Regions from separate parts of the Halomonas sp. TA22 genome, predicted to be linked through region 2. Evidence: predicted binding sites of a transcription regulator. Region 2 holds the regulator's gene; the other holds the start of a gene.
What was found. Region 2 encodes PhoB, which activates phosphate uptake and scavenging genes when phosphate is short. Its sites were predicted from a motif close to TGTCATANNNNTGTCANA; they were not measured.
Positions count from the first base shown of each region.

Region 1: a site for PhoB is predicted at 4,241-4,258, ahead of HJD22_RS00625 (CYTH domain-containing protein). Genes of this name have one in related genera too.

Region 1 covers NZ_CP053108.1:127,665-135,668, forward strand. Annotated here, with positions in the region: gene HJD22_RS00610 (L-threonylcarbamoyladenylate synthase) at 1-162, shown strand, start outside; gene HJD22_RS00615 (monovalent cation:proton antiporter family protein) at 297-2,282, opposite strand; gene HJD22_RS00620 (ion transporter) at 2,433-3,311, opposite strand; gene HJD22_RS00625 (CYTH domain-containing protein) at 3,330-4,196, opposite strand; gene HJD22_RS00630 (TIGR00153 family protein) at 4,313-4,993, shown strand; gene HJD22_RS00635 (inorganic phosphate transporter) at 5,058-6,323, shown strand; gene argA (amino-acid N-acetyltransferase) at 6,444-7,757, shown strand.
Region 2 covers NZ_CP053108.1:2,153,451-2,161,454, forward strand. Annotated here, with positions in the region: gene HJD22_RS10040 (aldehyde dehydrogenase) at 1-1,412, shown strand, start outside; gene HJD22_RS10045 (LysR family transcriptional regulator) at 1,391-2,356, opposite strand; gene HJD22_RS10050 (hypothetical protein) at 2,405-2,761, opposite strand; gene HJD22_RS10055 (HU family DNA-binding protein) at 2,859-3,155, opposite strand; gene HJD22_RS10060 (FAD-dependent oxidoreductase) at 3,252-4,424, opposite strand; gene ubiA (4-hydroxybenzoate octaprenyltransferase) at 4,815-5,714, shown strand; gene phoB (phosphate regulon transcriptional regulator PhoB) at 5,814-6,503, shown strand; gene phoR (phosphate regulon sensor histidine kinase PhoR) at 6,505-7,821, shown strand; gene HJD22_RS10080 (isopenicillin N synthase family oxygenase) at 7,863-8,004, opposite strand, start outside.

The DNA.
Region 1 (8,004 bases), 1.7 Mb from region 2:
CTGACCGACCCCGAGGAGATTCGCGAGCGCTACGATGCGCACCTGGACCTGATCATCGACGGCGGCGCCTGCCACCTCGAACCCACCAGCGTCATCGACCTGCGCGAACTGCCGCCGGTGATTGTGCGTGAAGGACGTGGCGACCTGACGCCGTTCCGCTGATTGTATGGGGCCTGCAGCGGATTGCTTGATGCGTATCAACCGGCAATGGCCGGTGTCGCGCTTGAGTGGGATGCTATCAATGCCATGGGCTTGAGCGAACATATCAGGGCACTGGAGAAGTCCAAAGCAGGTCGTTAAGCCGGCTCACTGCCCGTCAGCCGTCGTTCCACTCTCTTCAGATCCTCCGGTGCGCCCAGCATCACCAGCACGTCCCCCGCCATAATCCGGGTACGCTTGTCTGGGTAGCGTTGGCGCCTGTCATTTCTTACGAGCGCCGTTACCATCACTTGATCATCTTCCAGGTCAAGGGCGCCCAACTCTTCTTCCAACACGGGGCTGCCTTCGTGCATGACAATGGAGTGAAGGCGTTCGGCCTTTTCATCTTCCGTGTTGAGGGCGTCGTGATCCCCTCGGAACAGCTCCTTCAACATCGGGTAACGGCTGGTTCGCTGCTCCTGGAGATATTGAGTGATCTTGTATTGCGGCACGCTCAACGCGAGCAGCGAATGGGAGACGATGATCATGCCCGTTTCCAATGTTTCGGGGATGACTTCCGTGGCCCCGGCCTTGCGTAATTCGTCCACGCTACTCTCATCCCGAGTGCGGACCACGATGGATAGTGCGGGATTCAGCAAGCGGGCATGATGCAGGGACTTTAGCGCGGCAGGTCGATCGTCATGGCTGACGATCAAGAGCGCTGCACGTTCGACACCTGCTGTCTCGAGAATGGTCGGATCTGATGAGTCGCCATAATAGACAGGTTGGCCAGCCAGGCGCGCCTCCTTGACGATTGCCGGATCCATGTCCAGCGCCACGAAATCGATATTCTCGCTTTCGAGGAAGCGACTGACGACTTGGCCGGTACGACCATAACCACATATCACGACATGTCGTTTAAGGTCCTGCTGTTCAGTAAGACGTTGAGAGTTCGCCTCATTGGAGGGGCGGTTGGGTATCGTACTGAACAGCTTGGCTGCTATCGGTTGATTGTAGCGAATCAGGAAGGGAGCCAGGATCATGGAGAAGAGCACTGCAGTCAGAACGATTTGGGCAGGGTAGGGGGTAATGACCGCTGCCTCTAGGCCAATGGCGAGCAGGGCGAAACCGAACTCCCCTCCAACAGCAAGCAACATGCCCGTGCGAAAGGCTGTATAGAGATCTATGCCGGAATACTTGACGATCACTGTCACCAGCAGGAGCTTGATGCCCAGCAGGGCGAGAGCACCCAACAATGCTTCCAGCCAGATGTCGGGAATCAGCATCGGGTCCACCAGCATGCCGATGCTGACGAAGAACAGGCCGAGCAGTACATCGCGGAAAGGTCGAATGGTCGATTCTACCTGATGACGGAACTCGGTTTCTCCCAGAACCATTCCGGCAAGAAACGCACCGAATGCCATGGACAGCCCCAATGTATTGGTAGTCCAGGCTGCTACCAAGGAAACGAAAAGTACCGTCAGGGTGAAAAGCTCCGCTGAGCGCCTTTCCGCAACCAGGTGAAACAGAGGTTTTAGCAAGTAGCGACCCGACACCATAACGACGGCAAAGGCCAAAGCAGCCTTGAATAGCGCAAACCCCAAGGCGCTGGCGACTTCATTGGCTGCCGCCACACCCAAGACAGGAATGACGACAACGAAGGGAACGGCCGTTATGTCTTGAAATACCGAAACTGTGGTGCCGAGCCGCCCATGGCGAGTCTGGCTCTCCCCTTGCTCCATCAGTTGCTTGGTGATGATCGTGGTTGAAGACTGTGCGAATACGGCGCCTATCACGAATGCTGCCGCTGCCGGCGTTCCTAATCTCCAGGCAAGCAGGGCGATGACGGCGGTAGTGAGAGCGACCTGAGCTGACCCTAGTCCCAGAATCGTATGACGAAGCGCGTATATCTGCTTTATCGAGAAACTCAGGCCAATGGTAAACAGCAGAAAAACGATGCCGAATTCAGCGATGACACGAATATTTTCGTCAGGTAGCACGGGTCCGGCAGTATGCGAGCCAAGGATGACGCCTACCAGCAGATAGCCAAGGCTCGGGGGAATACGCAATCGCTGAAAGATCAGTACGATAAAAACGGTTGCGCCCAGCAGTAGCAACATCTGTATCAAGGTTTGTTCGAGCATCGTATTGTCATATCTCCAAGAGCACGCTACGAGGCCACGCCAAAAAATGAGGTTGTGGTCATCCTAACAAAAAGCCTTATTCCAATGCGTGCTTATGGGAGAGAGTGATAAATCGTCGATAACAGTATCTCGTGGAAGAAGAAACGCCAGTTAGTGCTCATGACCGCTAGCGTGTGAATGCTCCGCAGGATCGTCTGTAGTCTCGTCGAGCCAGGTGCCGCAGCGCAGGCAGTATCGGGCGCGCTTCTCGTGGCGGTCGTGACCGCAGCCCGGGCAGGCTTCGTCGGAGTAGCGATCGGCGCGAATCGAGCGGATCACCTCGGCGGAGAAGACCCCGGTGGGCACGGCAATGATCGAGTAGCCGAGCAGCATGACTATCATCGAAATCGCCTGGCCCAGTGCCGTGGTCGGCACGATATCGCCGTAGCCGACCGTGGTCAGGGTCACGATGCCCCAGTAGATCGCCTTAGGGATGCTGGTGAAGCCGGCTTCCATGGGCTCGATCATGTAGACCACCGAGCCGAATATCGTCACCAGAATGAACACGGTGAACAGGAACAGCAGGATCTGGTCGGTACTGTTCTTCAGCGCTTCCACTAGCAGCCGGCCCTCTCCCACGAACTGCATCAGGCGCAGAATGCGGAAGATGCGCAATACCCGCAGGATGCGCACCACCAGCAGCGTCTGGGCGCCGGGAACCAGCAGCACCAGCCAGGTCGGCAGGATCGCCAGCAGGTCGATGATGCCGTAGAAACTCTTGAGGTAGAGCCAGGGGCGCTCGAGGCAGTAGAGGCGTACGGCGATCTCGAGAGTGAAGAGCAGCGTGAATGTCCACTCGAGAATCGTCAACAGCTCCCCATACTCGCGCTGCCAGGCCGGCACGCTCTCGAGCATCACCACCGCCACGCTGGCCAGGATCACCACGATCAGGGCGATATCGAAACTCTTGGCCAGCGGCGTGTCCGACTCGAAGATGATCTGGAAAAGGCGCGTGCGCAGGCCCTCTCCGCCGGGCTTCAGTAGTGACACAGGCAGTCTCCTGGGCGGTCAAGCTTGGGCGGCATGAAGGTCACGGGCAAGCGCGACCAGGGTCTGGCCGAGCTCGGTGGTGAGCCTGTCGCCGTCACCTGGGGCGGCGAGAAACGTATGCAGCTGCGTGCTCAGCCGATCATCGCCCAGCGCTGCCAGGCGTGCCAGCGCTTCGTGCGCCACCGCCGCGAAGTGGGCAGCGCCACTGTCATAGAAGGCATCGAGTGCGGAGGTGGCCCGTTCGAGGCAGTCGGCACGCGACACGCACGCCTCGGGCAGCGTCCAGCGGCAGTCGACCAGTGCCGTGCCGCGGGCGGCCTTGCTGGCGCTGGCCGGGCGCAGGGGAAGCCACTCGGCAAGCTCCAGTGCCAGCTGCCACAGATGAGCGACCTCTCCCTCCTGCAGCTCGAGTTCCAGCTCGCGGATCTGCGCGCGGCGCTCACCGGCGATGATCTCGCCGATATCGAGCGCCAGCTCGATGCGGCTGCCGTGCATCTCCAGCTGCCAGGCCAGGCGGCGAAAATCGGTACGAAAGCGCGGGGTGAGGGCGTCGAGGAGGGATGCATCGACATCTTGCATCGGCGGCAGTGCGGCAAGGCCGACCAGGTCGAGTTCCGCCCCCGCAATGGGCCACTCCCACTCGCCGCGAATCGACAGGCCACCGCTGCCCCGCCCGCTGGTCTTCAAGGTCTGGAGTCGCTGCAGGTCCGTTGCACCCTGCCTGCGTTTCTCGCGAATGCGCAGGGCCACGCGGGCGCGCTCCAGGTCGCCCTGGGGGGTATCGAAGTAGGTGTTGCGCAACTCGATTGCCTGCGGCACGAGGGTGGCAAGCCGGGGGTGGCGGCCGAGACGCTCGGAGTCCACGGCGCCAAGTGCCAGTTTCAATTCGATTTCCTGCGACATGATCCATGCGCCCTTGAATGAGAGAGTGTTAAATTTTCATGACGCTGGGAGCTGCAGTCACTATACTGACGCCGCCATTTCCAAAGCGCATCGTTTCCATGGTTACACCTAATCCGTTCTCCGCGATGTTTGGCCGCTCGCCATTCCAGCCCTTGCTTGCGCATATCGTCAAGGTCAATGAGTGTGCCGATGAGCTGTTGCCATTCTTCGATGCCGCGCTCGACGGCGATTGGGAGGCTGCCTCCCGTCACCGTGAAGCCATCACCCAGCTCGAGCACGACGCCGATGAGCTCAAGACCGAGCTGCGTCTCAACCTCCCCAATACCTTGTTCCTGCCGGTGTCGCGCTCCGATCTGCTCGACCTGATCAGCGTGCAGGACAAGATCGCCAACAAGGCGCGTGACATCACCGGCATCATGCTGGGTCGCCGCATGCAGATGCCAAGCGAGCTTGCCCAGCCGATGCGCGAGTACCTCGTGACCTCCGTCGCCTCCGTCGCCCAGGCGCGCAAGGCGCTAGGTGAGCTCAAGGAGCTGCTCGAGTCAGGCTTCGGCCGCAATGTCTCCGACGTCATGCAGAATCTGATCCGCGACCTGCACGAGCTGGAGCACCAGACCGACAACCAGCAGGTCGAGATCCGCCGCCAGCTGTTTGCGCTGGAGAGCCAGCTGCCCCCCGTGGACGTGATCTTTCTCTACAAGATCATCGACTGGATCGGCGAACTCTCCGACCGCGCCGAGCGCGTGGGTAGCCGACTGCAGATATTGACGGCTCGCTGACACGTCGTCTTCCCGCACGTCCCGATCTCCTTTGTCCTCGACACCTACATAGGATCGAAAACCTATGTCGATCATTGCGCAACACGGTGAAATCTTCATCATCCTGGCCTGTGCCTTCGGTTTCTTCATGGCCTGGGGGGTGGGGGCCAACGATGTCGCCAACGCCATGGGCACCTCGGTGGGTTCCAAGGCGATCACCATCAAGCAGGCGATCGTCATCGCCGTGATCTTCGAATTCCTGGGGGCCTGGCTGGCGGGAGGAGAGGTCACCGCCACCATTCGCGGCGGTATCGTCGACCCCGCGCTGCTGGCGCAAAATCCTGAACTGCTGGTGTATGGCATGCTTTCGGCGCTGCTGGCCGCGGCGATCTGGCTGCTGGTCGCCTCGAGCAAGGGCTGGCCGGTCTCCACCACCCACTCCATCGTCGGCGCCATCGTCGGCTTCGGTGCGGTGGGCCTGGGCATGGAGGCGGTGGCCTGGGGGCGGGTGGGAACGATCGCCTCGAGCTGGCTGATCTCGCCGCTGCTGGCCGGCTCCATCGCCTTCATGCTGTTCAAGTCGGTGCAGCACCTGATCTTCGAGAATCGCGACCCCTTCGCCGCGGCGAAGCGCTACGTGCCGGGTTATATCTTCCTGGTCGGCTTCATCGTCGCCATGGTGACCCTGACCAAGGGGCTCACCCATGTCGGGCTGGACTTCACCTTCGGCCAGAGTTTCATCATCTCGGTGGTGATTGGCCTGGCGATCACGGGGCTTGGCATCGTGCTCGAGAACCGCATCAACCCGGGCAAGCCCTCCGAGGATCAATTCGGCTTCGGTGGGGTGGAGCGGGTGTTCGGCGTGCTGATGCTGTTCACCGCCTGTGCCATGGCCTTCGCCCATGGCTCCAACGACGTGGCCAACGCAGTGGGGCCGCTGGCCGCAGTGATCAGCGTGGTACAGAGCGATGGCGCGATCGACGCGGCAGCGTTGGTGCCTTGGTGGGTGCTGGTGTTGGGCGGCGGCGGTATCGTCTTCGGCCTGGTCACCTACGGACACAAGGTGATCGCCACCGTGGGCACCGGCATCACCGAACTGACCCCCAGCCGCGGCTTCGCCGCGACGCTTGCCGCTGCCACCACCGTGGTACTGGCATCGGGCACTGGGCTGCCCATCTCTACTACCCACACCTTGGTCGGGGCCGTGTTGGGGGTGGGGCTTGCGCGCGGCATGGCGGCCCTCAATCTGCGTGTGATCGTCACCATCGTCATGTCCTGGTTGATCACGCTGCCTGCCGGTGCGGGACTGGCGATCATGTTCTTCTTCATGTTCAAGGGCATCTTCGGCTAAGCGGCAAGCCTGAAGGCAGTGAGTGGAAGGCGGGCGCCACGAGAGTGGTGCCGCCTTTTTTTGGCCTCTGTTATAGTCTTTGGCAGTAACGCTCATTCACCCTGCGCCGGAGCGCGGCTCTTGAACACTCGTTTTCCCTTCGTCGACTCGTTCCGTAACTCATCGCCCTATATCAATGCGCATCGCGGCCGCACCTTCGTGATCCTGATCGAGGGCGAGGCCATGGAGGATGGCCGCGGCGAGCAGTTGATTCAGGATCTGGCGCTGCTGCACACGCTGGGTGTGCGCCTGGTGGTGGCCTTCGGCATTCGCCCCCAGGTGACGGCGGCCCTGGAGGCGGCGGGGATCGAGCCCCGTCGGTACGCTGGGCATTGGGTCGCCACCGACGCGATCATGGCCTGTGTCGAGCGTATCGCCGCCGAACAGCGTCTGTGGCTCGAGGCGAGGTTATCGCTAGGGCTCCCCAATACGCCGCTGCACGGCGTGGAGCTGACCGCCATCTCCGGAAATCTGGTGATGGCCAAGCCGCTTGGGGTGCGTGAAGGGGTCGACTTCGAGCACAGCGGCGAGGTGCGCCGCGTGCGCGCCAGCTCCATCCAGGCGCTGATCGAGAAGGGCGCACTGGTGCTGCTGCCCCCGCTGGGCTTTTCGAGTACCGGTGAAGTGTTCGATCTGGATGCCTCGGAGGTTGCCCAGCAGGCGGCCGTGGCGCTCAAGGCGGACAAGCTGATCCTGCTCGGCGAGGCGATTGGCCTGCATGATCAGAGCGGTGCGCTTCAACGGCAGCTGACGCCTGGCGAGGCTGAGCCGCTCAGGCGACAGACCGACCCCGGCAGCGAGCTCGATCGGCATCTCGCCGCAGCATGCGGTGCGGCACGCAGCGGCGTGGCCCGTACTCACCTGCTCTCCTGGCATGACCACGATGCGCTGCTCGGCGAGCTGTTCACCCGCGATGGGGTGGGTACCATGATCACCCAGCACCGCTACGAGCAACTGCGCGCCGCGGAGCTTTCCGATATTGCCGGTCTGCTGGAGCTGCTTGAGCCACTGGAGAGCAACGGCATGCTGGTGCCCCGTTCACGGGATCGGCTCGAGCATGAAATTGACGACTATCTGGTCATCGAGCGCGATGGCATGATCATCGGCTGCGCCGCACTGCATGTCTTCAGCGATGCCGGAATGGGCGAGCTTGCCTGCGTGGCGGTGCACGACGACTATCGGCGTGGGGCGCGGGGCGAGCTGTTGCTGGCCGAAGTGGAGCGCCATGCACGCCGCCGGGGGCTTGAGAGCCTGTTCGCCCTGACCACCCATACCACGCACTGGTTCTACGAACATGGTTTCCGTCTGGCGGAGCTTGCCGACCTGCCCACGCTCAAGCGCGATGCTTACAATCACGCGCGTAAATCGAAAGTCCTATTGAAACCCTTGAGCTGAGTGTCTGCTGAAAAGAGACACATTCTCGACGCTGAGCGGTGATGTGTCGCCAAAAAGATACTAATAAATCATTGTTATTATTGGGTTTTAAAAATAACAGTGTTTCCATGTTGGTAATTGGAGACACATTTTCTTTCTTTCTAGCCCTTTTCCAGCGGTTTTCTTCAAGGTCTGCCTATTTGCTTCAATATGCCATTCTCAAACAATTGTTTTTATTTATAAAATAGGTTTATTGGCATGGCTTTCG
Region 2 (8,004 bases):
ACCCGGCCACCGGCGAGACGCTGATCGACTATCACGATGCCGGCGCGGCGGCGATCGAGCTCGCCACCCAGGCCGCGACGCGGGGGCAGCAGGCGTGGATGGCGCTGAGCGCCAGCGAGCGTGGCCGGCGCATGAACGACGCGCTACGCGGCCTCGAGGGGTACGAGGAGCCGCTTGCCCAGCTCGAGAGCGTGGTGGCCGGCAAGCCGATCCGCGACTGCCGCGGTGAGGTGGCCAAGGTGCGCGAGATGTTCGAGTACTACGCCGGCTGGTGCGACAAGCAGCACGGCGAGGTGATCCCGGTGCCGACCACGCACTTGAACTACGTGCGCCACGTGCCCTACGGCGTGGTCGGTCAGATCACGCCGTGGAACGCACCGATGTTCACCTGCGCCTGGCAGCTCGCCCCGGCGATCGCCGCCGGTAATGGCGTGGTGCTCAAGCCCTCCGAGCTCACCCCGTTCACCTCGGTGGCGATCGCCAGGCTGCTGGAGGGGGGCGGGCTGCCCCGCGGGCTGATCAACATCGTCAACGGCCTCGGCCCGACCACCGGCGCGGCGCTGACCGGCCACGAGACGATCGCCAAGCTGGTGTTCGTCGGCTCGCCTCACAGCGGACGGATGATCGCCGAGGCCGGCGCGCGGCGCCTGGTGCCCAGCGTGCTGGAGCTAGGCGGCAAGTCGGCCAATATCGTGTTTGCCGATGCCCGGCTTGACGACGCCGTGGCCGGTGCCCAGGCGGCAATCTTCGCCGCCGCCGGGCAGAGCTGCGTGGCCGGCTCGCGGCTGCTCATCCAGCGTCAGGCGTTCGAAGAGGTCACCGCACGCCTGGCACGGGCCGCCGCCGAGATCGAGGTCGGCCTGCCAAGCGAGGAGGCGACGCGCATGGGGCCGCTGCAGAACGCTCGCCAGTACGCGCATGTGATGCGCATGATCGATGACGCCGTCGCCGCCGGTGCCCGTGTGTTGACCGGCGCCAGCCGCCCCGAGGGACTCCCCGAGGAGGCGCAGGGCTACTTTCTCGCCCCCACCGTGCTGGCCGACGTCACCGCCGAGATGGAGATCGCCCGAGAGGAGGTGTTCGGCCCGGTGCTGGTGGCGATGCCCTTCGACGACGAGGCCGATGCCGTACGCCTGGCCAACGCCACCCGCTTCGGCCTGGCCGGCGCGGTATGGACCCAGGACCCCGCGCGGGCGCACCGTGTCGCCGCGCAGCTGCGCGCCGGCACCGTATGGATCAACAGCTATAAGGCGATCAATGTGATGTCGCCCTTCGGTGGCTTCCGTGACAGTGGTTTCGGGCGCTCCAGCGGCCTTGACGGCCTGCGCGAATACAGCGTGCCCCAGAGCGTCTGGGTGGAGACCGGCAACGAGGCGAGCGTGGCGATGGGCTACGGCAACGGCGTGGGCTGATCCTGGGACGGTCGGCTCTCGTCAGGCGGCGTCCCGACATCACGAAACGCCTGCATCCAGTGCTGCAGGTGACGCAGCAGCAGAACGCTGGCCTTGGGCTGCTGGCGCCCGATGCGAGTCACCATGTGTGCCTGGGAGCGCCGGAACAGCGGGTCGTCCACCGGGCGCGCCACCAAGCTGCCGGCCTCTAGGTCGCGGGCCACGGCGAAGCGCGGCAGTAGGGTGATGCCCATGCCGCTGCGCACGTACTGCGCCAGCACCGCCATGGAGTTGGTATTCATCGCCGCGCGCGGGCGCAGGTGCGCCAGGTGGAAGGCGTGATCGACCATCTGGCGCACACCGTGGCCGAGGTCCCACATCGCCATCGGCTCATCGCTGAGCTGTACCAGGGTCAGTGGTTCGAGCTGAGCGACGAGCCAGTGGTCGGGGGGCAGAATCGCCATCAGCGGTTGTGGGCTCGAGCTCCAGAAGCGCAGCTGGGGGTGGGTACGCTCGTGGAACATCAGTCCGATGTGCGCCTGGTCCTCGACGATCGCCTCGATGATGCCGGTGGTGCCGGCCAGGTGAATGTCGAGCTGGATGCCCTGGTAGCGCTCGGTGAATTCGCGCAGCGGCGTGGCGATCAGATCGCCGACGAAGCCCTCCCCCACCACCAGCGACACGGTACCGGTCTCGAGACGCTGGTAAGCCTCCAGCGAGGCGATGAAGCTCTCGTCCAGGGCACCGCGCCGCGCGCAGTACTCGAGCAACATCTCGCCCACCGGCGTGGGCCGGATGCCGTGGCGCTGCCGTTCGAGCAGGGTCGCGCCCAGTGCCTCCTCGAGCAGCGCGATTTGCCGGCTTACCGCCGAGGGAGCGATATCCAGACGCGCCGCTGCCCGGCGGACCGAGCCCGATTCGATGGCGATGCGAAAATAGACCAGGCGCTGATGAGGGATATCCACGGTCGGCCTCTAGGGGAATGGCACCGGCACATGGCCAGGCGTCACCGGTCAGATATGGCGCAGCAGCTTCTGCAACCGCTGGAGGTCGGCTGCGTCGCCGACCAGGCGTACATTGCCCGCCATCATGCCGTCGAGAAAGGCCTGCTGGGTCGGCTTGCGCAGCACGTGCAGGGCGGTCTCGACATCGGCGAAGCGCAGTTCGAGATCGAGATCCACCGGCAGCCCCTTACCCGTGGCGATGCTGCGGGGCGACATGCGGTAGTAGCGGGCGATGGAGAGATCTTCGGTGGCGATGCCCCAGTCCATGCCGCGCATCTGCTTGAGCGTATCGCGGAAAGCGGGTTTACGACGCTGGGCGCGCTTGAGCAGCAGCCCCAGCAGCCAGAGCATGAGTGTCAGCTTCATGGCGGTTCCTGAAAGATGAGCTGGCCAGAGTCCGGCCCGGCCCTGCAGATCAAGCGAAGCAGGCTGCCGGGGCACTCCAGCCCCGGCACACGACGCGTTACTTGTCGACAGCGTCCTTGAGTGCCTTGCCCGGCTTGAACGCCACGGTCTTGCTGGCCGGGATCTTGAGCGGCTGACCGGTCTGGGGGTTCTTGCCGGTACGAGCGGCTCGCTCGCGCACGGTAAAGGAGCCGAAACCGATCAGGGAAACGTCCTGGCCCTTGGCGACACTACCGGTAATCTCGTCGAGGATGACGTTGAGTACCTGGCTGGCCTTGTCCTTGGAGAGATCGGCACGCTCGGCAATAGCCGAGGCGAGTTCTGGCTTGCGCATACAGCCTCCTGGTTTTGGCATGGCAAGGCGGTAAATACCGCCGTTGTTGTTTTCGATTGAGGGTTGATCGCTTGTGGCGAGAGCGGCAGCGGGCACCAAGGCCCACGAAGCCGCTCACTAGACTAGCAACGCAGGCGCCGCCCGCGCCAGCTCGACTTTCCGCCTCACGCAATTTCCTGTCAACGCGAATCCCACCAGACGGCCATTTTCATCCTCGGCCAGGGCTGACAGGTCATGCCCCTCGCCCTCGATTCGCCAGCGAAATGCCTCCTGCGTGGGCGGCAGGGCGACGCTCGGCAGCAGCGGCGTCTTGACCACAATCGGCCAGGCGCCATACCTCACCTCGCAGGGCTCGCCGCCAAGCGTCGCCGCCAGGGCCTTGGCGGCGCTCTGCAGCGGCTGAACGTACATGGCGTTGATACCGGCAACGCAGGCGACATCGCCGAGCGCATGGATGCCTGGCTCCGAAGTGCGTAACCGCCGGTCGGTGTGGATGCCCGCCGCGCTCACCTCGAGTCCCGCCCGGGCCGCCAGTTCGCTGCGTGGCGCAAGCCCGGTGGCCATCAGCACCAGATCGGCCTTGAGTGTCCGACCGTCGTCGAGCGCCACGGCAAGCCCTGATCCGAGTCCAGCCCCGGCGGGGGCGAGCGCTTCCACGCCTCGCCCCAGCTCGAGCATGATGCCCGCCTCGGCGAAGGCCTCCCCCATGGCCCGGCCCAGCGGCTCGGGCAGCAGTCGCGGCAGCGGCGTGGTTTCCGGTGCGATCAGCGTGACCTGATGCCCGCCGCCGTGAAGATCGTTGGCGAACTCACAGCCCACCAGCCCGGCTCCCATGATCGCCACCCGGGCCGGCCGCCCCAGCGCCATCAAGGCGGCATGAAAGCGTCGATAGTCATCGAGATCGTTGATTGTGAAGACGCGCTCGCCAAGCTCGGGCGCAATGACGAAGGGCAGCCTGGGCTCGGCCCCGGTGGCGATCACCAGCTCGCCATAGCGCAGCCATTCGCGGCCGATCTCGAGGCAGCGGCGGTCGGAATCGATGGCGGTGACGCGGGTATGGGTGCGCACCACCACGCTCAGTTGAGCGGCGATCTCCAGCGCTGAGCGCTGCACCAGACGCGCAGGCGATATGTGCTTGGCAAATCCGGTAGAGAGCAGCGGCTTGGCGTAGTCGTCGCCACTGTCGGCGGTGATCAGAGTAATGGCACGCTCGGGCTCGCGGGCCCGCACCTGGCGGGCCAGGCCAAGGCCGGCCATGCCGGTGCCGAGAATGGTCAAGGGTGCGCTCATGGGGCTCCTGGCCAAGGGTGACGGCTTGAAGAGGAGCGGTCATGTTACACTAAGCGCCTTTTTTGTCCTGGACGCGTTGCGTGACAGATCGCCCCTGGTCTTCCTGATTCTGCTGCCCTTGCTGCGATTTTGCACTGGCAGCCTGTCGCGGTCGCTCGGTCGTCCCCTTGACCCAGCTGCGCGGCCAGCGCCTGCATCGCCTTGCGAGAGCTCGCTCGGCAGTTGGCTGTTTCGGGCATTTCCAAGTGCTGGTACAGGAGTATTTTCTGGTTACCATGGCGCAGGCGCTGGAACTTCCGTCTGGCTAGAGCTTGCCAGCCGGCAGGGGTGGGCGTTCATCAACGGCGCCACGGCACTAGCGCCACATCACTAGCCACTGCGGAGAATTCGATGGGTCAAGGTGTGAATCCACGCGGCATCGGACGTCTGTCCGACTTCCTGCATCTGATGCGACTCGATCGGCCGATCGGCACCTGGCTGTTGATGTGGCCGACCCTATGGGCGCTGTGGATCGCCTCCAACGGCATCCCGGAGCGCAATCTTCTGCTGATCTTCGTCGCCGGCGTCTATGCCATGCGCGCCGCCGGCTGCGTGATCAACGACTATGCCGATCGCCACTTCGACGGTCACGTCAAGCGCACCCGCAACCGACCTCTGGCCACCGGGCGCATCAGCGAGCAGGAGGCCAAGGTACTGTTCTGCACGCTGGTGGCAATCGCCTTCGTGCTGGTGCTGTTCACCAACCTCTTCACCATCCTGCTCTCGATCGGCGGGATCATCCTGGCCTTCATCTACCCCTTCATGAAGCGCTACACTCATTTCCCCCAGGTGTTTCTGGGTGCCGCCTTTTCCTGGGCGATCCCCATGGCCTTCGGCGCCGTGCAGCAGAGCGTGCCGCCGGAGGCGTGGCTGCTGTTTTTCGCCAACATCGCCTGGACGGTGGCCTACGACACCCAGTACGCCATGGTCGACCGCGACGACGACCTGAAGATCGGCATCAAGTCCACTGCAGTGCTGTTCGGGCGCGCCGACAAGCTGGTGATCGGCCTGCTCCAGCTCATCACGCTTGGCCTGCTGGCCTGGGTCGGTGTGCGCCTGGGCTATGCCGATGTCGCCGCGGGGGGCTTCTTCTGGGTGGGCCTTGCAGCCATGGCGGCGATCTTCGTCTATCAGCAATGGTTGATTCGCCATCGCGACCGAGAGCGCTGTTTCCAGGCCTTCCTCAACAATCACTGGGCGGGGCTTGTGCTGTTCGCCGGCCTGGCACTGAGCCTGTGGCCTGTCGTCTGAGGTTCGCTTCGCGCACAAGATGGCAATGTTGTCACGCGACTGTCATATTGAGGCGGTGTAATCCTCATCATTCTGTCACTGCCAGATGAGACCCGCCGGATGACCGCCAAGACCGTGCTGATCGTCGATGATGAAGCCTCCATCCGCGAGATGATCGCCGTCGCCCTGGAGATGGCCGACTACCAGGTACTCGAGGCCGACAATGCCCAGAGCGCTCATGCCATCGTGGTGGACCGCAAGCCCGACCTGCTGCTGCTCGACTGGATGATGCCAGGCACCAGCGGCATCGAGCTTGCCCGGCGCCTGAAACGCGACGAGACCACCGCCGAGATCCCGATCATCCTGCTCACCGCCAAGAGCGAGGAGGACAACAAGATCCAGGGTCTCGAGGCGGGTGCCGACGACTACATCACCAAGCCTTTCTCGCCCCGCGAACTGGTGGCCCGGCTCAAGGCCGTGTTGCGTCGCACCACGCCGAAGGGGGTGGAGGATCCCGTCGAGGTCGAGGGGCTGCTGCTCGACCCTGCCAGCCATCGGGTCAGTTCCCACGGCAGCGCCGTGGATGTCGGCCCCACCGAATATCGCCTGCTGCAGTTCTTCATGACCCATCAGGAGCGCGCCTATACGCGCAGCCAGCTCCTCGATCAGGTATGGGGCGGCAACGTCTATGTCGAGGAGCGCACCGTGGATGTGCATATCCGCCGGCTGCGCAAGGCGCTGGGCGAGACGCACCAGCACTTGATCCAGACCGTCCGCGGCACCGGTTATCGCTTCTCCGCCAAGGTGTGACGTGCGACTCTGGAGCCGCGAAATCTGGCGACTGGCGCTGCTCGCGGCAGGCTTCACACTCGTGGGTGCGCTGCTCTCGAGGCCAGGACTTGGGCTGGCCGCGGGGCTGGCCGCCGGCCTTGGCTATCATCTGGCCAAACTGCGCGCGCTCTACCGCTGGCTGACCCGCCACCCCCATGAGGAGCCTCCGGCCGCCCGCGGCCTGTGGGGCGAGCTGTTCGACCGGCTCTACAAGTACCAGAAGGCCCAACGCCTCACCCAGAACCGGCTGCGCGAGACCCTGCATCGCATTCAGGACTCCTCGGAGGCGATGAGCGACAGCGTGGTGATGCTCGACCGGCGCGGCGATCTGGAGTGGTGGAACAGCGCTGCCAGCCGCATGCTGGGACTCAAGGCGACCCAGGACCGCGGCCAGCACATCACCAACCTGCTGCGCGATCCGCGCTTCATCGAGTACTTCGACGCCCGCGACTATCGCGAGCCGCTGACGCTCCCCTCGCCGCTCTCCGATCGTCTCGTCCTGCAGTTCCAGATCACGCTCTACGGCGACGACGAGCGCCTGTTGATGGCCCGCGACATCACCCGCCTGCACCGCCTGGAGCAGATGCGCCGCGACTTCGTCGCCAACGTCTCCCATGAGTTGCGCACCCCGCTGACGGTGCTGGCCGGCTACCTGGAAACCTACAGCGACTATCGCGACCAGCTGCCGCCGCGCTTCGCACGCGGTCTCGACCAGATGCAGGAGCAAACCGGGCGCATGCAGAACCTGGTCAACGACCTGCTGCTGCTGTCGCGCCTGGAGAACGAACAGCGCACCGCCGACAGTGCACCGGTGGATGTCGCTTCGCTGCTCGACGCAATCCGTCGTGATGGTGAGTCGCTCTCCGGCGGCCATCACCAGATCGGCGTCGAGATCAGCTCGGACTTCCAGCTGCTGGGCAGCGAACAGGAGCTGCGCAGCGCGATCTCCAATTTGCTCTTCAACGCCGTGCGCTACACCCCGCACGGCAGCCATATCACCCTGCGCTGGCGAGAGTGCGACGCGGGGGGGTGCATGGAAGTGCAGGATGACGGCGAAGGCATCGACCCGGTACACATTCCGCGCCTGACCGAACGCTTCTACCGTATCGACAAGGGGCGCAGCACCGCCACCGGCGGCACCGGCCTGGGACTTGCCATCGTCAAGCACGTCCTGTTGCGCCACGAGGCACGCCTGGTGATCGAGTCCCACCCCAGCCAAGGCGCGCTGTTTCGGTGTGTCTTTCCCCTCTCGCGGCTGAGCGTGGCGAACGATGATAGGCAGGCCCAGAGGCTCTGAACGCCATCGCTGGCGAATGCTGGCTATGGCGTACGACGGCTTTACTTCTTGCCCGTCCGGCTAGCAGCGAAGTTGGCGTCGATTCGTTGGCGCAGATAGTCCTTGGCGGAAATCGGCGGATACTTTCCTTCCTGCCCCTGGATCATCACATCCTTGTTAGCCTGGCAGAAGAACGCCATGCTG